2 regions of the Planococcus maritimus genome follow, and region 1 is predicted to be linked to the other one. Evidence: a T-box and tRNA genes for the amino acid it is inferred to sense, from the RefSeq annotation. Region 1 holds a T-box; the other holds one or more tRNA genes.
What was found. A T-box is a leader RNA that pairs with one kind of tRNA and senses whether it is charged. The one in region 1 lies ahead of BBI11_RS06915 (valine--tRNA ligase), so its partner is inferred to be a tRNA-Val.
Positions count from the first base shown of each region.

Region 2: it encodes a tRNA-Val, which carries the amino acid that the T-box ahead of BBI11_RS06915 (valine--tRNA ligase) is inferred to sense. The anticodon was not compared.

Region 1 covers NZ_CP016538.2:1,370,979-1,383,498, forward strand. The annotation lists gene BBI11_RS06895 (uroporphyrinogen-III synthase) at 1-153, shown strand, start outside; gene hemB (porphobilinogen synthase) at 150-1,130, shown strand; gene hemL (glutamate-1-semialdehyde 2,1-aminomutase) at 1,132-2,418, shown strand; gene BBI11_RS06910 (AbrB family transcriptional regulator) at 2,645-3,694, shown strand; T-box leader at 3,716-3,933, shown strand; gene BBI11_RS06915 (valine--tRNA ligase) at 4,014-6,647, shown strand; gene BBI11_RS06920 (ATP-grasp domain-containing protein) at 7,108-7,902, opposite strand; gene BBI11_RS06925 (ATP-grasp domain-containing protein) at 7,899-8,762, opposite strand; gene BBI11_RS06930 (bifunctional folylpolyglutamate synthase/dihydrofolate synthase) at 8,837-10,018, shown strand; gene BBI11_RS06935 (sensor domain-containing diguanylate cyclase) at 10,070-11,773, shown strand; gene BBI11_RS06940 (hypothetical protein) at 11,822-12,520, opposite strand, start outside.
Region 2 covers NZ_CP016538.2:2,115,041-2,127,560, reverse strand. The annotation lists gene BBI11_RS10705 (DUF1850 domain-containing protein) at 1-370, shown strand, start outside; gene BBI11_RS10700 (TRAP transporter permease) at 363-2,396, shown strand; tRNA gene BBI11_RS10695 (tRNA-Val) at 2,762-2,834, opposite strand; gene BBI11_RS10690 (hypothetical protein) at 2,933-3,439, opposite strand; gene BBI11_RS10685 (thermonuclease family protein) at 3,456-4,172, opposite strand; gene BBI11_RS16485 (hypothetical protein) at 4,313-4,450, opposite strand; gene BBI11_RS10680 (Gfo/Idh/MocA family protein) at 4,543-5,493, shown strand; gene BBI11_RS10675 (aldehyde dehydrogenase) at 5,490-6,878, shown strand; gene BBI11_RS10670 (ATP-binding protein) at 6,962-8,533, opposite strand; gene BBI11_RS10665 (M42 family metallopeptidase) at 8,637-9,692, shown strand; gene BBI11_RS10660 (UDP-N-acetylmuramoyl-L-alanyl-D-glutamate--2,6-diaminopimelate ligase) at 9,704-11,167, shown strand; gene BBI11_RS10655 (peptide chain release factor 3) at 11,312-12,520, shown strand, end outside.

The sequences.
Region 1 (12,520 bases):
GGAGGAAATTTTAAGGGCATTCGGACTGCTGCGATCGGCCATATTACTGAAAGAGCCATAGTGGAAGCGGGAGGAGACGTTGATTTCCGCCCGGAAACCTATACGTATCTTGAAATCATCCAGTCAATAGCGAAAGGAAGTTGCAGTTTATGAAAGACTTGAAATTCGATCGCCATCGCCGTTTGCGCGGTTCTGCCAATCTTCGTGCCATGGTCCGTGAAACCTCAATTCAAAAAGAGGATTTCATTTACCCGATTTTTGTCGTAGAAGGCGAAGAATATAAAAAAGAAATTTCTTCTATGCCAGGCGTCTACCACTACTCGATTGATCGCCTTGGCGAAGAGTTGGACGAAGTGGTCGAGCTCGGCATTCCGTCCGTTATTCTTTTCGGTGTGCCGAAAGATAAAGACCCGGTTGGTTCACAAGCGTATCATGACCACGCGATCACACAAGAAGCGATCCGTTTTGCGAAACAGCGCCACCCGGAACTCGTCGTCATTGCTGATACGTGCTTGTGCCAATATACAGATCACGGCCATTGCGGTGTGATCGAAGACGGCGTTATCTTGAACGATGAGTCGCTTGATCTATTGGCTCGCACGGCTGTGTCTCAAGCGAAAGCTGGGGCAGATATCATTGCGCCGTCGAATATGATGGACGGCTTTGTAGCAGCGATTCGCTACGGCCTGGATGAAGCTGGATTCAGCCATATTCCAATCATGTCATATGGTGTGAAATACGCCTCTGCATACTACGGGCCATTCCGTGAGGCAGCCCATTCAACGCCTCAATTCGGCGACCGCAAAACTTACCAGATGGATCCGGCCAACCGCATGGAAGCACTTCGCGAGGCATCATCCGATGTCAATGAAGGCGCAGATTTCATGATCGTTAAACCGGCACTGTCTTATCTTGATATTATTCGTGAAGTCCGCGATAACTTCGATATTCCAATTGTCGCTTACAATGTTTCCGGCGAATACGCCATGGTCAAAGCAGCCGCGCAAAACGGCTGGGTTGATGAAGAGAAAATCGTTCTTGAAACTTTGCTCAGCATGAAACGTGCTGGGGCAGACATTCTCATGTCGTACCACGCAAAAGATGCGGTACGCTGGTTGGAGGGGAAATAAGATGGGATACGAAAATTCTAAACAAGCATTCACAGAAGCAAAACCATTAATGCCAGGCGGCGTCAATAGCCCGGTACGCGCATTTAAATCGGTCAATATGGAACCCATTTTCATGCAATCCGGAAACGGCGCAACCATTACCGATATCGATGGCAATACGTATATCGATTACGTTTTGTCGTGGGGGCCGCTGATTCTTGGCCATGCCCATCCTGAAGTGGTTCAAGCGATCCAGGAGCAGGCAACGCTCGGTACGTCTTTCGGCGCACCGACGATCCTCGAAAACGATATGGCGAAACTAGTGCAAGAGCGCGTGCCGTCGATCGAAATGGTCCGCATGGTCTCATCCGGTACTGAAGCAACGATGAGCGCACTTCGCGTAGCGCGTGGCTATACCGGACGCAACAAGATCCTGAAATTTGAAGGCTGCTACCACGGCCATGGCGATAGCCTATTGATCAAAGCAGGATCGGGTGTCGCGACACTCGGTTTGCCCGATTCACCAGGCGTTCCGGAATCAGTTGCGAAAAACACCATCACGGTGCCTTACAATGATTTGGAAAGCGTGCGTCTCGCATTCCGTGAATTCGGCGACGACTTAGCAGCAGTAATCGTCGAGCCGGTTGCCGGCAATATGGGTGTTGTGCCGCCAACTGAAGGATTCCTTCAAGAGTTGCGCAATTTGACGCATGAAAACGGCACCGTTTTAATCTTCGATGAAGTCATGACCGGCTTCCGCGTCGGTTACAATTGCGCTCAAGGGCATTATAACGTGACGCCTGATATGACTTGCCTTGGCAAAGTCATCGGCGGCGGATTGCCAGTCGGCGCATTCGGCGGCAAGCGCGAAATCATGGAACAAGTGGCACCAAGCGGTTCTATTTATCAGGCAGGTACGTTGTCGGGTAACCCGCTCGCCATGCGTGCAGGCTTTGAGACTTTATCCCATCTTGACGAATCAAGCTACGAAACATTCGTTAAACGTGGTGATGAGCTAGAAAAAGGGTTCCGTGAAGCTGCTGAAAAATACAATATCCCGCATACGGTTAACCGTGCTGGTTCGATGATCGGCTTTTTCTTCACGAACGAGGAAGTGACGAACTTTGAAACGGCTTCGAGTTCCGATCTGGAGTTGTTTGCGGAGTACTACCGTTTGATGACGGAAGAAGGCATTTACTTGCCGCCATCTCAGTTTGAGGGCATGTTCCTATCGACTGCCCATACACCTGAACATATCGAGCGCACAGTTCAAGCATTCCATAACGTGTTTGCGAAGTTGGCCCGATAAGTGAAATATTCCGTCCTCACAGGCCAGTTAAAATGGCTTATGAGGGCGGTTTTTTGTGAATAAATTTAACCTGTGTTTTGAAGATTATTAATTTATAAAGCTCATGGTTTAGCAGTAGTGCTTTACATCGACTAGGCTTTATTATTTTCGAGAAGGTCTATTTCTTTGTGATAGTCTGGTAATATAAAACTAATGTGAATTTTGTTTAGTGAAAGTTGGTAACGCTGTGAAATCATTTCTACTCACTTTGGCCATTGCGCTTACAGCTGGCTTTTTGTTTAGCTTGACCGGCTTGTTTCTGCCCTGGCTGTTAGGGCCGATGGCAGCTTTTCTTATCTTACGGCAACTGACCGATATGAACTTCCGCTGGCCAAAAGTATTCCGGACACTGGGATTATTGCTGCTCGGTGTCCAGATCGGGGCAGCATTCACGCAAGAGGCGGTGCTGCTGATGGGGGCAGATCTGCCGTATATGTTCGTGATGACCATTGCGGTTGTCGCATTTTCCTTACTGCTTGGCCTGTTGTTTCAACGCATGACGCGCGTAACCATGTCGACAGCCTTGCTCGGTTCAATGCCGGGGGGCTTGTCGCAAATGGTGCTGATCGCTGAAGAAGTGAAATCGGCCAATGTCACTGTTGTTTCGGTCATGCAGACCTTTCGCATCTTGCTCATCGTGTTTACCGTGCCGCTTGCCGCAGGATTCTTGTCGGGACGCGTGCCTGGTGATATGACGGAAGCGAGCTTTCGGTTCTCGCCTTATGCGTTTGGCATCGCCCTGGTCGTTGGTTATGTGTTGTACTGGATCATGAAACGCATTTCCTTTCCAGCTCGTGAGTTAATGGCGCCCGTTTTGGCGATGGCACTCGTCCAAACTTTAACCGGCAGTGATTTAGTCGACTTGCCGAGCCTTGTCGTCATCGTCGCGCAAGTACTCATCGGGACGCATCTTGGCTTGTCGATGGAAAAGCTTGGCGATTCCATGGACGGCCGGATTGCGGGTGCCGTTTTCCTAAATACTGTGTTGCTCATCGCGTTTTCGGCAGGTCTCGCTTATGGCTTAGAGCTGCTTTTGCCGGAGTATCTATTTCTCGATTTCTTTTTGAGTGCAGCGCCCGGTGGCATGGCGGAGATGACCATCACAGCACTCGAAGCTGGGGCGGATGTGCCGCTTGTGACAAGCTTTCATTTGTTCCGTTTGTTCTTTATTCTCCTCGTCGCCGCGCCACTCGTTTCTTACTACGTGAAAAAGCTTGACGCTAAATCAGGCTATTGAGTACAATAAGCTTAATAGGATATAGATGCGTAGATGAGGATAGTAAAATGCCGGGAACATTTCAGAGAGAGAGCCGAGTGGTGAGAGGCTTTCATGGACCGCATTTGAATGTCACCTCGGAGCAGTTGCCGTGAAATGAGTAGCGGGAACCGGATGCGAATCCGTTATCGAACTTGAGAGCCAGGCGAATTCTGCCTGTGTATAAAGGTGGTACCGCGAAAAACTCCTTCGTCCTTTACGAGACGACAGGAGTTTTTTTGTATTCATTTTTAAGTTCGACAGAATATGTGCCGTGTGTTGGCCAAGAGGAGGAATTTGGATGAGCAAGCAATTATCAACGAAATACGAACCGCAGGCAATCGAACAAGGGCGTTACGACTGGTGGGTGGACAATAAGTTCTTCGAAGCAAAACCCGAAAGCGGCAAGACGCCGTACACGATCGTCATTCCGCCGCCAAACGTAACCGGCAAATTGCATTTAGGCCATGCATGGGATACCACTTTACAAGACATCATGACACGCATGAAGCGTATGCAAGGCTATGATGCATTGTGGCTACCGGGGATGGACCATGCTGGCATCGCGACACAGGCAAAAGTAGAAGGGAAATTGAAAGAAGAAGGGCGTTCACGCCACGACATGGGCCGTGAAGCGTTTCTTGAAGAGTCATGGAAATGGAAAGAAGAATACGCAGGCCATATCCGCCAGCAATGGTCGAAGCTTGGCCTAGGACTTGATTATTCACGTGAGCGTTTCACTTTAGACGATGGCTTGTCTAAAGCGGTGCGCGAAGTATTCGTCAAATTGTACGAAAAGAAATTGATCTACCGCGGCAAATACATCATCAACTGGGACCCGGCGACACAAACGGCAATCTCCGATATCGAAGTAATTTACAAAGACGTCCAAGGCGCGTTTTACCATATGCGCTATCCGCTTGCAGACGGGTCGGGACATATTGAAATCGCAACGACGCGTCCAGAGACGATGCTCGGCGATACAGCGGTAGCGGTTCATCCAAGAGATGAGCGCTATCAGCATTTAATTGGCAAAAAAGTCATCTTGCCGATTGTCGGCCGTGAAATTGACATTGTTGCCGATGAGTATGTAGACCGTGAGTTCGGAAGCGGCGCTGTCAAGATTACCCCTGCACATGACCCGAACGACTTTGAAATTGGCAATCGCCATAACCTGGAACGCGTTCTGATCATGCACGAAGACGGTTCCATGAACGAAAATGCCGGCAAGTACGAAGGCATGGACCGCTTTGAATGCCGTAAAGCGATCATTAAAGACTTGCAGGACATGGATGTTTTGTTCAAAATCGAAGAACATTTGCACTCAGTCGGACATTCCGAGCGCAGCGGCGCCGTTGTCGAACCGTATCTATCGACGCAATGGTTCGTAGACATGCAGCCACTTGCGAAAGCGGCTGTTGATAGCCAGAAGAGCGAAGGCGGCGTCAACTTTGTGCCGGATCGTTTTGAGAAAACGTATTTGCACTGGATGGAAAATATCCGCGACTGGTGCATCTCCCGTCAATTATGGTGGGGCCATCAAATCCCGGCTTGGTACCATAATGAAACCGGCGAAATCTATGTCGGCCACGTTGCACCAGAAGATGCCGAAAACTGGACGCAAGATGAAGACGTTCTGGATACATGGTTCTCATCTGCACTATGGCCGTTCTCGACACTCGGCTGGCCGGAAGAAAACGATGAGTTGAGCCGTTATTACCCGACCGATGCTCTCGTGACGGGCTATGACATCATCAACTTCTGGGTATCGCGCATGATTTTCCAAGCGCTGGAGTTCACTGGCGAAAAGCCATTTAAAGACGTGCTCATCCACGGACTTGTTCGCGATGCAGAAGGTCGCAAAATGTCGAAATCACTCGGTAATGGCGTTGACCCGATGGATGTCATCGCAGAATACGGTGCCGATTCCTTGCGCTACTTCCTGGCGACTGCCTCGTCTCCAGGACAAGATCTGCGCTACTCGAACGATAAAGTCGAGTCGGTGTGGAACTTCGCCAACAAAATCTGGAACGCTTCGCGCTTTGCGATGATGAACATGGAAGGCATGGAACACCAAGACATCGATTTGTCTGGCGAGAAGTCCGTGGCTGACACATGGATTTTGACACGCCTAAACGAAACGATCGAGCAAGTGACAGGCCTTGCGGAACGTTACGAATTTGGGGAAGTCGGCCGCCTATTGTACAACTTCATCTGGGATGATTTCTGTGACTGGTATATCGAAATGGCGAAATTGCCATTGTACGGAGAAGACGAGCAAGCGAAAGCGATGACGCGTTCGGTGCTCGCATACGTGCTCGATAACACGATGCGCTTGCTGCATCCGTTCATGCCATTTATCACAGAAGAAATCTGGCAGAACTTGCCGACAGAAGGCGAATCCATCACGATTGCCGCTTGGCCGACAGTGAATGCTGAACTTAGCGACAACGATAAAGCTAACAGCATGAAACTGTTGATGGACGTGATCCGTTCGGTCCGCACGATCCGTGCCGAAGTACAGACGCCGATGAGCAAAAAAGTGCCAATGACGATCAGCGCGAAAGACGAAACGACGTTATCGGTGCTTGAAGAAAATGCGGCGTACATCGAACGTTTCTGCAACCCGGAGACTTTGACGATCGGCCACAACATCGAAGCACCAGAGAAATCGATGTCAGCGGTCGTATCCGGAGCGGAATTGTTCATGCCGCTTGAAGGTTTGATCGATATCGAAGAAGAACTGAAACGCCTGCAAAAAGAACTCGACAAATGGGCAAAAGAAGTGAAACTCGTTCAAGGCAAATTGTCGAACGAACGCTTCGTATCGAAAGCACCGGAAGCGGTAGTGGCAGAGGAGCGCAAGAAAGAAGCGGATTACCTCGAGAAACACGCAACGGTTGAAAAACGCATGGAAGAATTGAAGAATTTGTAATATAAAAAAGCGATTCCCCTCGATTGGGGAATCGCTTTTTCAGAGTGTTGAAGAAGTCCGCAGTTCACTCTCAATTATGAAAAAGAGAATCTTTTTCTATAGCCAACAGTCAATAACCTCTCTAAGTATTTGGAGAAGCGTTCGCTCGTAAACCCTTCTGCTCAATAATGCTACGCATTACTTTCGCAAAGATAAGGCCTCCCGTAGGTCGACCTTATCTTTCCTGTGGATCAGCGAGACGACCGAGACCCCGCAAGAAATGAATGAGTGAAGCTTAGCTGAACGCATTCATTTGCGACGCATCTGCCACGCAGATGTAGGAGCACAAGGGTTTCAAAGCGGCTGAGGAGGCTTGGGCGCGAGCCCACGGAAAGCGAGCGATAAGCTTCGGAAAATACGACTTTATCACTTTCTCGACAGCCTGAAAAAAGCGATTCCCCTTGATTGGGGAATCGCTTTTTTAGTTCCGGTCATATTCGCGGAACGGATAGTTTTGGTCGAGCTTCGTGAAATGACGTGCCAAGAGTTCGGCGATGTTATCGCCGTGTGTTTGATAAAAAGAGCGTGCGCCGACGGGGTCTTCGATTTCGTTAAACAAATGGCGACCGTCTTCTAATAGAAGAAAATCGATGCCGAGGTAATCGCTCTTCAAAGCTTCGGCAATTTTTTTGATGTCTTGCCGCTGCGAAGCCGATAGCTCAAAGCGTTCAACAGTAGCGCCAAGAGAATAATTTGCTTTGAATGAATCGGTGGCACTGCGTTTCACGGCGCCGACGATTTCCTTGCCAATCACATAGGCCCGGACATCGGCTATGTGCGGAACAACAGGCTGATAGAGGAGAGGGGTGTTAGTGTCCGGCTGATCTTGTGGCGATTCTACTAGCCACACTTCCTGACCGCCATGGCCGTCAGCGGTTTTAGCGATATAAGGGACCGCAAGCGGCGTTTTCTGTGTCGGGATCACCGGCACGCCGAGCAACTGCAGCAATTGATAGCTTTGCCATTTGTCGTTAGCGATGCGATTCACTTCTGCGCGGTTGATTAACCGGACACCGTGATCCTCTAAAAAACGCGCAGCGTTGGGCTTCCGAACGCGGAAAAAGACCGATTGACCGTGCATGCGCTTGAGCAATTCCTTGAGCCCGGACTCACTCCAGTCATCCCAAGTGAGCAGCTCAATCGGATAAAAGCGTTTTAAGTCGTCAATCCATGCCATATTGTGCTGTGCAGATGCAGTTTCATACAAAGCGATCATGACAAATCCTCGACAATATAGCGAATCATCGCATCGCCGACGTTAATGCCGGTGACATTAAGGATATTGCGAATATGTGCCGCAGCATTGACCTCGCAGACGAGCGTCTCGTCGTTCGGACCGTAGAGCAAATCAACGCCGGCAAATACTGCCCCGACGGCTTGAGCCGCATTTAGGGCGAGTTGCTGTTGCTCGGACGTCAACTCGACGGGGAACGCACGGCCGCCATTGGTGATGTTCGCACGGAAATCGGTATCAGACTGGCGCTTCATCGCTGCCACGATTTTCCCGCCGACAATATTGACGCGAATATCGCGCCCGCGGCTTTCTGAGATGAATTCCTGGAAGACGTAATCGATGCCAGACAGGCTTTCGACTTTCTCGTAAAACTGCTTTTCGGTTTCGATCAAATACACTTTCATGCCGAACGAGCCGTGCCCTTCCTTGATGATCATCGGCAAGCCAAGCTGATTTAAGACGCCTTCATAATAACCCGAACCTTGGATGGAGAAATTCGGATACACTTTCGGCGCGACGATTGTTTTTGGCATCGGGATTTGCCGTTCAGACAGCCGCAAGTATTGTGTGGCCTTATTGTCACACAAGTCGATGATGGCGGGATCGTTATAAACCGGCACGCCTCGGCTTTTGAGGAAATAGCCGAGCAGGATGTCTTTGTCGAGCAACACCGCAAAGTCCGGAAACTTCTGTTGTTCAGACAGCGACATTTGAATTTCGTAGTTTTTTTTGATGTCCACTTGGATTCCTTGGCGCTTGGCAGCTTCTGCCATCAATTGCGCTTGGTCTTGAAATTTATCGGAAACGAGACTTCCGTTATAGATCACCCAACAACTCAGCATTTCCATTCCACCTTCATGATATACTCATACGTAAAAAGTGTATCACGTTTACTTAAGGAAAGAGGTTTTTATTCATGATTACAGGGCTCGACCACTATAAAGAAAAATGGGGCATTCGGTCGGACGCTGCCATTCAACCTGGACTCGAAGCAATGGAATCGGCTTTAGCCGAACTAGGGCATCCTCATCACGGGTTGCCATTTATCCACATTGCCGGAACCAATGGCAAAGGCTCGACAGCGGCTTTCATCTCATCTATCCTCATGGCTCACGGCAAACGGGTCGGTAATTTCTTCTCGCCTGCAATTGAAGATGTTCATGACCAGATTCAAATCAACCGGCAGCCAGTTGGCGAGAAAGAATTTGATGTGGCGATGAAGCAGCTTGCGGCAGTGAAAACACCGCTGACGGATTTTGAATTGCTGACGGTGGCGGCAATTCTTATGTTGAAAGAACAATCTCCAGATTACATCATCATGGAGGCGGGGATGGGGGGCAGGTTTGACAGCACCAATATCATCGAGCCGCTTGTCAGTATCATCACAAGCATTTCCAAAGAACACACAGCCTTTCTCGGCGACACGATTGAAGAAATCGCTTGGCATAAAGCGGGCATCATCAAACAAGGCAAACCAGTCGTTATCGGTGAATTACCGGAATCAGCGCATGAGCAAGTAAAAAAAATTGCAGAAGACAAAAATGCTCTTGTCTTCACAGTGCAGCCGTACAAAGGCTCGTTAACATTGAAAGGAGCCCATCAGGAAGTCAATGCGTCACTGGCATGGACAGCTGTAAAGCAATTACTCGGGGAATCCTTTATAGAAGAAAAAGCGGTTTCCGGTTTGGCGCAAGCAGCCATTCCCTTCCGGTTTGAGGAAGTATATCCAGGTGTCATTTTTGACGGTGCGCATAACGAGGCGAGCATCAATGCGCTTGTTGAAACCATCAAGGAAAATTACCCAAATAAAAAAATTCATATTGTGATGGGCTTAATTCAAGGAAAGGACTATTTATCCATTTTAAAATCTCTGGAAAATATCGCCATCCGTTTCACGTTTATAGATTTTAAAGATGAGCGTGCCATGCCGGCAAAAATTTTATTTTCAGAAAATATAAGTAAAATAAAGACAATTCAAAATGAATATGATATATTACCTGTACACGAAGAAGTAGAAGTGACAATAGTCACAGGTTCTCTGTACCTACTGAGTCTCTTGAAACAACAAAATTATGAAATGTTCCGGCTGTATAACTAGCCATTGATCGGGAAACGGGTCAATCCGTGAGCATAGCGAGGGAGAAAAGCGATGGATCCAATAACCAAAAGAACGCGAATCCTATGGACAGCTTGGTTGTTCGTAGTGCCGCCAGGTCTTTACCTTATCTATCAATATTACCCGCCTCCTGCCATGGAACTGACCGACGTTTTAGCTTATTTAGCCTTTTTTGTGCTGGCTTGTTTATTCCCGATGAATATCAGTGGGGTGCCTACCTATCTCGTCCAGTGGCTGACGGTGGCGGTTTTCTTGAAATACGGAATCTTCACAGAAGTCATTCTGTCTCAAGTAGCGATGATTATCGTGATCTTGAGGCTACGCACTTCCGAGAATCTGTCGGCACGATTTCCCTTTAATTCCATCATGTTCTTTGCCGTCTCGGCGATTGCCGGATTACTGTTCCTGTTTGCCGGCGGTGAGATCGGTTCCTTGAGTCTGGCTCACGTCATTGTATTTGGCTTGCTATTCCAGACTGTCTCTTTTGTCTCCAATCAACTGATTCTCTACGGTTATATCCGGATTCTCGGCGAACATAAAAACTTTTTCTCGCTCGATACGATTTGGGATTTCACCATTGCCTTTTTAGTGTTTCCGTTTTCAATCGCCCTTTATATGTCAGAAGCCTATTTCGGGTTGGCGGCTTTGTTATTGCTAGGCATCCCGTTTTTTACAATGACCGCTGTCATTCACATGTACACTAATTCCGAGAAGGTTAATAACGATTTGAAGAAAGCGGGAGAAATCGGCCACCAATTGGCTGCTCGGCTGTCTTCAGATGAAGTGCTCGATCAATTCGTCATCCAAGTCGCAGAGCTTTTCAAAGTGGACTATGCCTATGTCATTGACTATCACAAAGGGCAATTGTTAATGTTGAGAACCTATGAAGACAAAGAATTTAAATCGCTCGATGCAAAACCCGTCAATTGCGATCAAGGGATAGCGGGCAAAGCGATTATTGAAAACGATTCCTTTATGTTCAGCAGAAAATCCCAGTGGAAAGACATTCAAAGCGATCATATCAACCCAGAGTCAGAGAGCCTCATGGCGATGCCGATTTCACGCAATAATAAAATTGAAGGGGTTCTGGTTCTCGCGGCTCGCAGAAAGCATGCGTTTCTTCATCACCAGCTTCAAATTCTCGATATCTTAAGCACCTATTTCGCTGTATCACTGGAAAAAGCGGTACTCGTCCAAAACGCAATCGCCAAGAGTGAACGCTGCGGGCTCACTAAGCTATACAATTACCGCTACTTGGACGAAGCAATTGGTAAATGCATGGACCAGGTCAATAAAGGTGAACTAAAAAGTTTATCCGTCATCATGATGGACATCGATTACTTCAAATCCATCAACGACAAATATGGCCATCAAAGCGGCAATGAAATCTTGATAGCCTTGGCAAATTTATTGACAGAGATGATCGGTGACGAAGGCACAGTCGCACGATATGGGGGAGAAGAGTTCGTCATCTTGCTTCCAAGCTATAGCAAAGAACTGGCTATGCTGCTCGCTGAGAACATTCGCAAAGAAATTAAAAGCCACGAATTTCTCGTGCAAAGTGACCTCGACGACAATCGCGGGACTGTTAGTATCCACATCACCATGAGCATCGGCGTTTCATCCGCACCAGATGATAGTGACGATGCCATGGCGATGATCCGCAACGCCGACCGTGCTCTGTATATCGGGGCGAAGCAGGCGGGGCGGAATAAAGTGGCGGCGTATTCGAAATAGAATAAAAAGAAAGCCCAAGTTCAGAGGTGAACTTGGGCTTTCTTAAAGTTACGGAGCATCATAGCTTCGTTCTAGTTCTACTGGAGGAGAGATATTATTAATCCATGGCTCAGTATCAATATCCAACTTTGAAAAATTTTTAATTATATCTTGATCGTATATAATGTTTAATCTGGAAAGTGCTTTTGACATCTTAAGTTGTTCGTTACTCGAGTAGTACTTTTTGCCATCTCCTCTTAGTGCATTGAGAGTGATTCTTCTAGCTGAAATGCCTCCCTCGATTCTAATATTCGATCCTACACCATATATCTCCATAGCTTGTTCGCTATAAAAATAACCTTTAATCCGACTAGGATTGGGCTTGTCTACAGAGTTATTTGAGAGATTAATATTTCCTTTAGCAAAAATGATTAAAGAACCTGTGCGATCATCATATGGAATACCATATATTTCAGATTCTGTGATAGTAACATCACCCTCGACGTAAAAAATCACGTCACTTTCAAGATGAGCGTTTTCAATTTTTAAATCTCCATTAACGTATACGATGCCTTTAATTTTAGATGGATACTCCTCAGTTGAATTTTTTATGTACATATTCTCTTCTATATACGCACCTTCTTTGAAAGTTGTATTTGTTGAATAAAGCACAAGACTCCCGCGGGTGCCAAATTTATTAAAGTTATTTTTTCCGGATCCGTAAAAGCTGCCGTCATAGTCTAGTTCAATCTCTTTATTTTTGTTGTT
Region 2 (12,520 bases), 740 kb from region 1:
GCGCTTTAAGATTCGCTATACGCATTCGATCCATTTATCGGATGTCATCGAAAGTTACCGCCTTGATAAGGACGGGCAATTGGTGATGACAGAACTTGAATACGAAGATTTCAATATCGGCATGCCGTCGAATGCAGGAGAAGGGGAGCGCTTTGTCGAAAAGGACGGGAAATACTTTATTCAAGATATGAAGCGGAAGCTGCCCGAATTCCGATTGCTAGTCGGGGACGTGGACGCGGAACTCGCTTTCCTTATCGCAGGAAAAGAACTCGACTTGAAGAAGAGTTTGGAAAGAGGCAAGATTTACACTTTCCGTGCCCAGCGCCTTTCCATTTATCAGCAATTAGAAGGAGTGAACATCTATGAGTGATAAATTATCGCCAGAAGAAAGAGAAGAGAAAAAACTTCCACCAGAAGATGAGAGCCATATCTCGGAAGAAAAGCAAAAAGAAATTCTTCAGAAATACGATCCGGAGTCGAACACCCGTGATTTATCGGGCATCATCAAACATGTCGTGTTTTTCGGGCTGTTAGCGTTTTCCTTGTTTCAATTGTATACCGCCGTTTTCGGCCAATATACAGCGTACATCCAGCGCTCGGTCCACTTAGGATTTGCGCTGTCGCTCATTTTCATCTTGTTCCCGATGCGCCGCCGGAAAGGCGAGCGTCATAAAGTGGCTTGGTACGATTACATACTCGCCTTATTATCTATCGGTATCGGGGCTTATTGGCCGATCATGTATGATGATTTGGTATTCCGAATCGGCCGTGTGACGGAACTTGATTTGATTGTCGGGATTTTAGCTGTCATTCTGACACTGGAAGCAACGCGTCGGGCCGTCGGGATGCCGATTACAGTCATCGGGATTCTGTTTTTAACCTATGGATTCTTCGGCCCGTATTTCCCAGGATTTTTGCGCCACCGCGGGCAGGATTTGGATTCCTTGATCCAGTTGATGTTCTATACAACGGACGGAATTCTTGGTACACCGATCGGGGTCTCTGCGACGTTCATCTTTACGTTCCTATTATTTGGTTCGTTCTTGGTCAAGACAGGGGTCGGGCAATATTTTAATGACCTTGCCGTGTCATTGGCTGGGAATTTGACCGGGGGGCCGGCAAAAGTGGCCATTTTCTCAAGTGCCCTGCAAGGGACCATTTCAGGAAGTTCAGTCGCAAACGTCGTAACATCGGGATCTTACACGATTCCGATGATGAAAAAGCTTGGGTATAAGAAAGAATTTGCTGGCGGTGTAGAAGCTGCAGCTTCTACAGGCGGCCAGTTGATGCCACCAATCATGGGCGCGGCAGCGTTCCTAATGGTTGAATTTATCGGCGGCGTCACGTACTGGGAAATCGCCAAAGCCGCGGCGATTCCAGCACTGTTGTACTTTACAGGAGTTTGGATCATGACGCATTTCGAGGCGAAACGAATCGGCTTGAAAGGCCTATCGCCTGAAGAAATGCCGGACCGCAAGGAAGTCTTGAAGAAAATTTATCTACTGACGCCAATTCTTGCTATCATCTTGTTCCTGCTGGTCGGGGTGCCAACGATGCAAGCGGCATTGTACGGGATTTTGCTGACGATTTTTGTCAGTGCTTTCAATAAAGAAACACGCCTTGGCTTTAAAGACATCATCAATGCGCTTGTAGACGGTGCCAGAACGGCACTCGCCGTCGCTGCAGCAACTGCTACGGCTGGGATTATCGTCGGAGTCGTCGTTAAAACTGGCCTCGGCTTGTCATTGGCAAACGGCCTCGTTTCGGCATCTGGCGGCAATGTGCTCTTGACATTGTTCTTCACGATGCTTGCAGCAATTGTGCTTGGCATGGGTTCACCGACTACGGCAAACTATGTTATCACGTCTACTATTGCCGCTCCTGCCATCATTACCTTATTGATGGTCGATGAGCCTGCTGGTGCTGCTGTACCGATCGTGGTCGCATTGTCTGCGCATTTGTTCGTTTTCTATTTCGGGATCATCGCAGATATCACGCCTCCGGTTGCGCTCGCAGCCTTCGCAGCTTCCGGTATTTCAGGCGGGGAGCCAATCCGGACCGGGTTCAATGCGGCGAAGTTAGCCATTGCGGCATTTATCATTCCGTATATGTTCGTCTTGTCGCCTGAACTATTGATGATCGATACAACCTGGACCGAATTGATCTGGGTGTTGATTACAGCTATCTCCGGAATGATCGCTATTGGTGCCGGATTGATCGGTTATTGGTACCGGAAGCTCAATTGGATTGAGCGAATCATCACATTTGTGACAGGAATTGCCTTGATTTACCCGGAAGGATTCACGGATCTGATCGGGGCGGCAGTCTTTATCATCTTGTTCGCAATCCAATGGATGTCGAGAGAGAAAAAGACCAAAAAAGCTCAAACGGCATAATAAAAAAGGGGGCTGTCTCATAAGTCCCTAAAATAAAACAGACGGAGAAAAAATTCTTTTTCTCTGTCTGTTTTTGATTTATCGGTGAGGCACCTGAGAGTAGTTGGCTGATGAGAATGGAGACGGCGACTCCAGCGGGAACAGTGACTGAGCTAAGCGAAGGAGCGACGCAAGCCGAAGACCCTGGACTGAGCGAAGCGAGGGAAGCGGCTAAGGCCGTGCCCGCGGAAAGCGTCCGTCGAAATGGACATCAGCCATTTCTTTAGAAGAAAAGAGACTGCCCCTCTTTTTTTGTTTTGGGCAATAATAAAAAACACCAGCCGGAAAACCGGCTGGTGTTTGTGCAGCGCGTAGCATGCATTTGATGATTCCTACTGGGCTCGAACCAGCGACCTCTACCCTGTCAAGGTAGCGCTCTCCCAGCTGAGCTAAGGAATCGCAATCTCAAGGACATTTATTATTATATATCCCCGTTTTAAAAAAGACAATAGCTTTTGTAAAAAAACTTTTAGCTTTTTAGAAACCAGCTTTTTTGGTTAGCTATCCAAGAAAATGCTCCATTCGATAGTCGTCCGGTCTCCAATTACAGACCAGCATTCTAACGCTGCGCCCGTTCCGTCCAGCGGATTAAACTCCAACGCCAATCTGGCAAATAGCGGTCCCCAAAATGGAGCAGGTACTTTTTTGATGAGCGGGATGCGCAGTGGCCAATGAAGTTCTGGCCCATTTTGAAATTCACGGCCCGCCAATTTCAATGAGCTATGTAAGTCATTTAAGGCTCCACTAGGCTCGATATGTAAATAAAATCGCTCGCCATCTTTTGAAAATCCAATATCGCTGGCATGAAAATCTGGTGCCGCAATAGTAGAAACAATTGGTTCTAGTGCTGCCTTCAATTGAAGCGGGGCGGTCTGTTCAAAAGCTAGCAGCGGAATGTGTGGCAATTGAAGCGCCGGTGTGGCATTCGGCTGGCGCAGCTGGTTTTGAAGGCCTTCGATTACTGCAGAGCTGCGGTAGTCAAGGCGCAGGACAAGCAATTGCATGATATTCCTCCTCTTATTATTGGCCGGAATTGCGGAAACCGGCGTCTCTTGCTTGTTGTTCTGTGCAGAACCATTGTTCAGGATTGGTGCCTTCATAAGATGGAGAGCCAGGCAGGTGATAGATTTTATTGCCGCTTCGGTTTATATTGCCTTTGATGCGGCAGTCGTCATCCGTATCGATGCTAGTTGCTTCTGTTTGTTGATAAGCATCTGCATTGAATCCACGGTCTGTCGAATAATTTTCAAATTCCCAAATGCCGATTTCTGCATCCTTTGCTTCGGCTTCGGCCTCACGGAATTGATCGACATAGCGCGTGTTTGGCGGGAAAACATAAGCGACACGAGCGAATCCTTCTTCAAGCAATTGTTCCTGTACGCTCTCCCCATCCGCGTAAAAATACGCGAGTAAGCGATCATAGTCGTCAAAGCGATCGCCGTCATCGAACTCAATTTCGATTTCCTCGGCCTGTTCAAGCAGTTCGCGGTTGCGCTCTGTCGCTTCTTGGCCGAGTGGCTGCTCGCCGAACCTAGGGTGGTTGGTTTCCGGTGTGTCGACTAGTAAATAACGCACCGTCGTTTCGTTCCCCTCATAGATAATCTTAACCGTATCTCCATCGATGACCTGGGTGATTTCTACAGCCGTTCTGCCTTCAGTATTCACCGTGTCGGCGCTCTCAGAAAAAGTACAGCCTGACAATAATAGCAAGCTGATGAGTAAGATGAATGGTTTCATGGCAATCCCTGCTTTCTATATCGAATTATAGCGAAAACCATTGCAAGCGACAATGCACGGACCGGATTCCATCAAAAAGCGCTTGCTCCGCATCGATCCGGATCAAGCGCTGCTATGTATATGCGAATTGTTTAGGCATCTTATTGTTCCAAAGTATTTGTGGATTCTCCGAAGTATAACAGGCTGTCTTCGTTGATTGTTTCCAGCTTTTCTTTGTCGACGCCCATTTCCAATGTGCCCGTAAAAATCGGCTCCCACCAGTTTTTCTGTTCGTTCATGATGATTCCTCCCATTCTTTCCGAATGTAATTGTTTGACTATTCTATACCCCACAAGGTTACACTTATAAACAATGAAATGAAAAAGGAGCGATGGCTTTGATAGCGATTGGAATTATAGGCGCTGGAATCGTAGGGGAACGTATCATCAAACAAATCCAGCAAAACGACGTAGCACAGATTAAAGCCGTTTTTGACACCAATGTGGACAGACTAAACTTTATCGAACAGCAATACGGAATACCGGTCACCGATTCTTTAGACGAATTGTTCCAAGCCGACATTGACTGGGTGTATATTGGCACGCCGCCGAATAGCCATGCCGAGCTTGCAGAAACGGCAGCGAGAAGAGGTTTGCACACTTTGTGTGAAAAGCCACTTGCTCATGACGCGCAGGCAGCCCAAGCGATGGCGGAATCTGCGACAAACAACCGAATCCACACTGCCATGCATTTTCCGTTGATGTATTCGCCGATTGTGCGCGACATGGCTATTCGCATTAAAAGTGGGGATATTGGCAAAATTCGCCGCATCGAATTGCACACCGTCTTTCCTGTGTGGCCACGGCCGTGGCAGCAAAATCCATGGATCGGCTCAAGAGATCAGGGAGGCTTTGTCCGCGAAGTGTTCCCTCATTACCTCCAGTTGATGCACCGCCTGTTCGGCACATTAGATATTGCTGCGCATCAAGCAGATTTTCCGGAAGACGCCGGAAAATGTGAAACCGGGATTATCGCCCATGGCAAGACTCAACAAGGATCGCCGTTTCTACTGTCCGGCATGAGTGGTGCCGGGCAAACGGAGTTGCTGCAATTCAAAGTGTACGGAGAAGATGGTGTGCTGACGCTTGAAAACTGGTCGCGTTTGTACCGGGAAGAACAAGGGAAAACACGTGTGGAAGTGCAAACGGAAACAATCGTGCCTTCGCTATTTGAAGAAATGGAAGAACAATCGACGTTTCTCGTCGGTTTCGATGAAGGATTAGTCGTTCAGCGATACATTGATCAATTATTGCAAGAACCCACAGGAGGTAATCAATCGTGAATTTTACAGCGAATGACGTAGAGGATATGATCGCCGACCAACGCGGCTATTATTTTACAGGCGTAACAAAATCAGCGGATTTCCGTATCGCCCAGTTGCAGCGTTTGAAATCAGCTATTCAAGCTCATGAAGATGATATTATCGAAGCCTTACAAATCGACCTTGGCAAAAGTGAGTTCGAAGGGTATGCGACAGAAGTGGGCTTTGTGCTCGATAGTATTGGCTATATGACAAAGCATCTTGAAGACTGGATGAAGCCTGAGCAAGTCAAAACACCGATTCATTTGCAACCGGCAAAAAGTTTTGTCATTCGTGAACCGTATGGATCGGTGCTCGTCATTGGTCCGTTCAATTATCCGTTTCAATTGGTAATGGAGCCGCTTATCGGCGCATTGGCATCAGGGAACTGTGCCGTCGTCAAGCCGTCAGAGGCGACGCCGAATGTTGCGCGTATTCTGCGTACAATATTAGAAGAAAGTTTCCAACCTCATTATGTGAGAGTAGTGGAAGGAGAGCGTGAGGAAGTGACGGCGCTGATCCACGCATCGTTCGATTATATTTTCTTTACGGGCAGCGTGCCTGTCGGAAAAGTGGTCATGAAAGCGGCATCCGAGCGGCTGACACCTATTACCTTGGAACTTGGTGGCAAAAGCCCAGCAATTGTTGACCAGACAGCCAACCTGGAGCTTGCGGCGAAGCGCATCGCCTGGGGCAAATTCATGAACACTGGCCAGACCTGTGTGGCGCCCGATTATATTTGTGTCCACGAATCGGTAAAAGACGCGTTTATGAAAGTGTTCATCGAGACCATCCGTAAATTTTACGGCGACAATGCTCAAGACAGCCCAGATTACGGCCGCATCGTTAACGTCAAACATCACGACCGGCTGACAGAAATTCTTGAGAAGGAACGCAACCACATCGTTTACGGCGGTGATGTTGACCGCGTGGATCGGTATATCGAACCGACTTTGATCGATGGTGTCACGTGGGATAGCCCGTCAATGGAAGATGAATTGTTCGGGCCAGTTCTGCCGGTTATCACTTACAACGACTTGCCAAAATTACTCGGTGAGATTCGCCGTTTGCCGAAACCCCTTGCTGCCTATATGTTTTCAGAGAACGACCGGGCCGTCCGGTTCTTCTTGGATCAATTGCCATTTGGCGGAGGCTGCATCAACGACACTGTTTCGCACGTCGGAAGCGTCTATCTGCCTTTTGGTGGCGTCGGATCTTCTGGCTTGAACTCCTATCATGGAAAAGCAAGCTTTGAGACCTTTACGCACGCCAAATCAATCGTCAAAAAGTCGACAAAATTATCGACCAACTTAACGTTCCCTCCGTATAAAAACAAAGCAAAATGGATCCGGACAGTATTGAAGTAAAAAGTGTGCTTTAGCTTTGTGGAATGGTGACAATAAGTAAAGAGATAAAAAAGCCTCCCGCCATTCAGGTGGGAGGCTTTTGGTTAGGGTGCAGACGTAAGCGGCAACGTGACAATGACGCAGGCACCTTGTTCTTCAGAACTTGCGATCGCTAAGCTGCCGCCATGTTCTTGTGCTATTTTTTGAGAAATTAATAGACCAAGCCCAGTTCCCGTAGCTTTCGTCGTATAAAACGGTTCGAATACCCGTTCTGCGAGTTGCGGCGGAATGCCAGGACCATCGTCTTTAAAAGAGATCTTCAGTTGTGCGCCTTCGTGATGGGCAGTTATTTTCAAAATGCCGCCGTGTTCCATCGCTTCGATTGCATTCTTTAGAATATTGATGAACACTTGCTTTAAGTGATGCTCTTCTCCTTCTGCGAAAAATGGCCCCGAGACGTCTGCTTTGACCGAAATATGATGAAGCACGAATTCCGGCCCGAACAAAAAAATACATTCATCGAGAACTTTGCCGATGTCGAGCTGTTTCTTTTGGGAAGCTTGCGGTTTCGCCAGAATCAGAAATTCACTGATGATCAAATTGATGCGCTCAAGCTCCGATTGCATCAAGGAAGTGTAGTTCGGATAGCGGTGGTTCGGGTCATTATGCATCATTTGGACAAATCCAGAGATGACGGTCATCGGATTCCGAATCTCATGGGCCACTCCTGCGGCGATTTCACCCGCCATTTTCAATTTTTCCGTTTGCAGAAGCATCCGTTCTGTTTCTTTGCGATAACTGATATCACGGGAAATGACAGACGTGGCGATGACCTCACCATGCGAATCGAAAATCGGCGACAGCGTGATTTGGGCAGGGAACCGTGTGCCGTCATGCTTGATATCTTCGGTTTCCAGTGTGAAGCTTTCGCCTTGGCGGACTTTGGCTGCGCGCCGTTCTGCTTCTTCTGCGCATTCTGGCGGATAAAGAGGAATGACTTTGCCGAGACAGCTATCAGCAGTCCAGCCGTATAATTGAACGAAGGCAGGATTGATCGCGATGATGCGCCCTTCAAAGTCAAAAACGGCAATGGCGTCTTTGGCTGCCTGGAAGAATAAATCGAGATAGCCTTCTTTAGACGTGAGGGCTTTTTCCATCGAGGCATTGCGCAGTTCCAATTGACGCCAATAATTACTGAAATAAACGCTATGCAAAATCGTCAACAGCATCACCAGCCCGAAAAACATCAGCATTGAAACATAGATATACTCTAACGAACCGTTTGACTGGAAGCGCCCGAAAATAACTGTCAGCACAATCACTTCGGTAATGGTCAACAATGACAAGGCGAGAAGGGACCGGGTATCGTTATAAAGCGACGCCGCCACAATCGGGAGAATGAAGTAAATGGCTGTAATAAACGACAGCGATTCAAACTGCAAAATTAAGATATAGATATTTAATGCAATTAATATGGCAAAACGCAACCGGGAAGGGGGCAATTTCGTATATAGTAGAGTAAATAATGCAGAGTAGGCGAGCATGCCGAATATCGGCGCGATGATGGAAGCGTTAAAGTCGACAAAATAATTTAAGACCAAATGCGCCAGGCTGCCAAAGCCGAAAAGATGGATAAATAATTGATTGCGCTTGCGGGTTATCAGTGAGCGTTCCATAATTGCACCTCATCATGCTAAGAGTCTTACTCATCTTACTATAGTCGGGACTGTGCGAAAATGGCAGTTTTTGATATGATTAAAAAATCAAGGAGTGATTAAATTGGCTTTTGACTGGAAAGAACAAGAAACGATCAACACCTTGGAGCAATTGGTGAAAATCCCGAGTCCATCCGGCTACACGATGCAAGTAATGAATTTCGTCACGGATTTTTTCGACCAGGTGTCCATTCCATACATAACAACAAATAAAGGCGGCGTCATCGCAACGATTAAAGGGCAGGACGATAAACGCCATCGCTTGCTTACGGCACATGTCGATACGCTCGGTGCAATGGTGAAAGAAATCAAGCCATCCGGGCGCTTGAAGCTATCGCTGGTGGGCGGATTCAAATTCAACGCCATTGAAGGCGAGAATTGCTTGATCCACACTGCAGGCGGTGAAACCATTACTGGCACGATTCTACTTCATCAGACAACGGTCCATGTGTACCGCGATTCGGGCACAGCTGAGCGTTCAGCAGACAATATGGAAGTACGCTTGGACCTCAAATGCAGTTCGGCAGAGGACGTCCGCAAACAAGGCATTGAAGTAGGAGATTTTGTATCATTCGATCCGCGTTTCATCAAAACGGAAAGCGGATTTATCAAATCACGCCACCTCGATGACAAAGCGAGCACCGCCCTGTTGCTGCAATTGGCAAAGCAAGCGGCAAATGGGGAAACTTTGCCCCAGACAACTCATTTCTATATCTCCAATAATGAAGAAATCGGCTATGGCGGCAATTCCAATATTCCAGTAGAGACGGAAGAATACATTGCTGTCGATATGGGAGCCATTGGAGATGGCCAACAATCCGATGAATACACGGTTTCGATTTGTGCTAAAGATTCGAGTGGTCCTTATCATTACGGGCTGACTCGCCAATTGATCGCTTTGGCAAAAGAGCGGAACATCGAGTACAAAGTGGACATTTATCCGTATTATGGATCTGATGCTTCTGCAGCAATCGGGGCTGGTGCTGATGTAAAACACGCATTATTTGGCCCTGGGATTGAAGCATCCCACGCGTATGAACGAACACATAGCGATTCTTTAAAAGCAACAGCAGCACTTCTTCATGCGTATATCAACTCACCGCTCGGGTCATCATACTAGGGGGATTTTAGATGGACAGCAAGCAATTATTTAATCATATTTCAATTTCATCCATAAAAGGGGAATTGCCCGAATCTATTTCTCATATCACAATGGATTCCAGAGAGATTGTGCCAGGCTCCTTATTTGTCTGCATTAAAGGCTATACCGTTGACGGCCACGATTTTGCTGAACAAGCAGTAAAACAGGGCGCTGCGGTTATCTTAGCGGAAAAACCACTGAATTTAGAAGGCGCAGCTGTCGTAACAGTTCTCGATACAAGCCGGGCACTTGGCATTTTAGCGGCGCGCTTTTATGACCACCCTTCCAAACGGCTGAATATGATCGGCGTGACGGGGACCAACGGAAAAACCAGTGTCGCGGGAATGCTTCACGCGATGCTTATGGAACTCGGGAAAACCTCCGCTTTGACCGGGACAATTGGTTTCAATTTAAACGGGGAACTGCATCCATCCGCGAATACGACAAGCGATGCCTTAACAACACAGCAAATGATTTGTCGCGCTTTAGAGGCGGGGAGCTCCCATATGACGATGGAAGTTTCTTCACATGGTCTCGTTCTAGGCCGGTTGGCTGGCGTTGAGTTCGATACGGCTATTTTTACGAATTTAACTCATGACCATTTGGATTTTCACGGAACGATGGAGGAATACGGCCACGCCAAAGGGCTGCTGTTCTCGCAACTCGGACAGGATTTGACGCAGAACAAACGGGCAGTCTTGAATGTAGATGACGAATGGTCTGAAAAATTTGCAGCCATGACTCCTTTCCCTGTCTATACGTATGGCTTGGAGAATGACGCGATGTTCCGTGCGACTGATATCCGGTTAGAAGCAAAAGGAACGTTCTTTACTTTGCAATGTCCATCCGGTGATTTTCCGATTCAGATGAAATTGCTCGGTCACTTTAACGTTTATAATGCACTGGCAGCGATTGCAGCATTATTTGCAGAAGGCCATCCGATTGAACGGGTAATCGCTGCGCTCGAAGCCATTTCTCCAGTCGAAGGCCGTATGCAAATGGCAGAAATCGATGCACCCGTCTCGGTTTTCATCGATTATGCGCACACGCCGGATGCAATTGAAAAAGCCATTGCCGCTGTCGAGGACTTCAAGACCGGCCGGCTTATCTTTTTGGTTGGCACAGGGGGCAATCGTGATAAGACGAAGCGGCCCATCATGGCAGAAAAAGCCTCCGTTGCGGATTATGTCGTCCTGACAACAGACGATCCGCGTTATGAATCGTACGACAGCATCTTGAGCGATCTAGCGGCAGGCATGCAACATGAGCAATATGCTTGCATCGGAGACCGCGAAGAGGCAGTCCGTCACGCCGTACAGCAGGCACAAGCGGGCGATATCATCATTTTAGCTGGCAAAGGGCATGAAGATTATCAGATTATCGAAAACAAGAAATACCCTCATAGTGATAAAGAAATAGCAGAAAACGAAGCGCAGCGTAAATTCGGATCATGAACGAGAACGGGGAAATCGAAGTATTTTCCCCCGTTCATTTTTGCGTTTCAGCTATGAGCGCTTTCCGCAACTTCGGGCGATAGTTCTTGTTTTTTGCACGGTCCTTCTCTAAGATAGAGAGAGGAAATTAAAGGAGCGTATACAATGTCAGACCAATTACAACAAGCAATTGAAAGCAGAAGAACTTTCGCAATCATCTCCCACCCGGATGCTGGGAAAACGACTTTAACGGAAAAACTTTTGCTGTTCGGCGGCGCGATTCGCGATGCCGGAACAGTCAAAGGGAAAAAGACCGGGAAATTCGCTACGTCCGACTGGATGGAAATCGAGAAACAGCGCGGTATTTCCGTTACCTCATCTGTTATGCAATTCGATTATTCAGGCCATCGTGTCAATATTCTCGATACTCCTGGGCACCAAGATTTCAGTGAAGATACTTACCGCACATTAATGGCCGTCGACAGCGCGGTTATGATCATCGATGTTGCCAAGGGGATTGAAGCTCAAACCGTGAAGCTATTCAAAGTCTGTAAAATGCGCGGTATTCCGATTTTCACCTTTATCAACAAAATGGACCGCCAAGGTAAAGAGCCTCTTGAATTGATGGAAGAGCTGGAAGAAGTGCTTGGCATCCAATCCTACGCAATGAACTGGCCAATCGGCATGGGGAAAGAGTTCATGGGCATTTACGACCGTTTTAACAAGCGCGTTGAACCATTCCGCACTGATGGCGAGCGTTTTATGGAACTTGATGAAAACGGCCACCTTGCTGGAGAACATGAAATGAAGCAAACTTCCTATTACACGCAAGCGTTAGAAGATATCGAATTGCTGGAAGAAGCAGGAAACAAATTTTCCTTTGACCGCGTAGAAAAAGGCGAATTGACGCCTGTATTCTTTGGTTCAGCACTGGCCAATTTTGGTGTCGAGACTTTCCTGGAAACTTATTTGCAATTTGCGCCGCAACCGCAGCCGCGATTGACCAAGCAAGAAGATATTGTCGATCCTGTAGAAACACCGTTTTCTGGCTTTGTCTTCAAAATTCAAGCCAATATGAATCCGGCGCACCGTGACCGCATCGCTTTTGTCCGCATCGTCTCAGGGGAGTTCGAGCGCGGCATGAACGTCACCTTATCACGTACCGGAAAATCTTTTAAACTATCGCAAACCACCCAGTTTCTAGCGGATGACCGGGAAATGGTCACTGAAGCGGTCGCTGGTGATATTATTGGGCTTCACGATGTAGGCAATTACCAGATCGGCGATACGATCACAAGCGGCAAGAAATTCGAATTTGAAGCCTTGCCTCAATTTACACCGGAATTGTTTATGAAAGTGACGGCAAAAAACGTC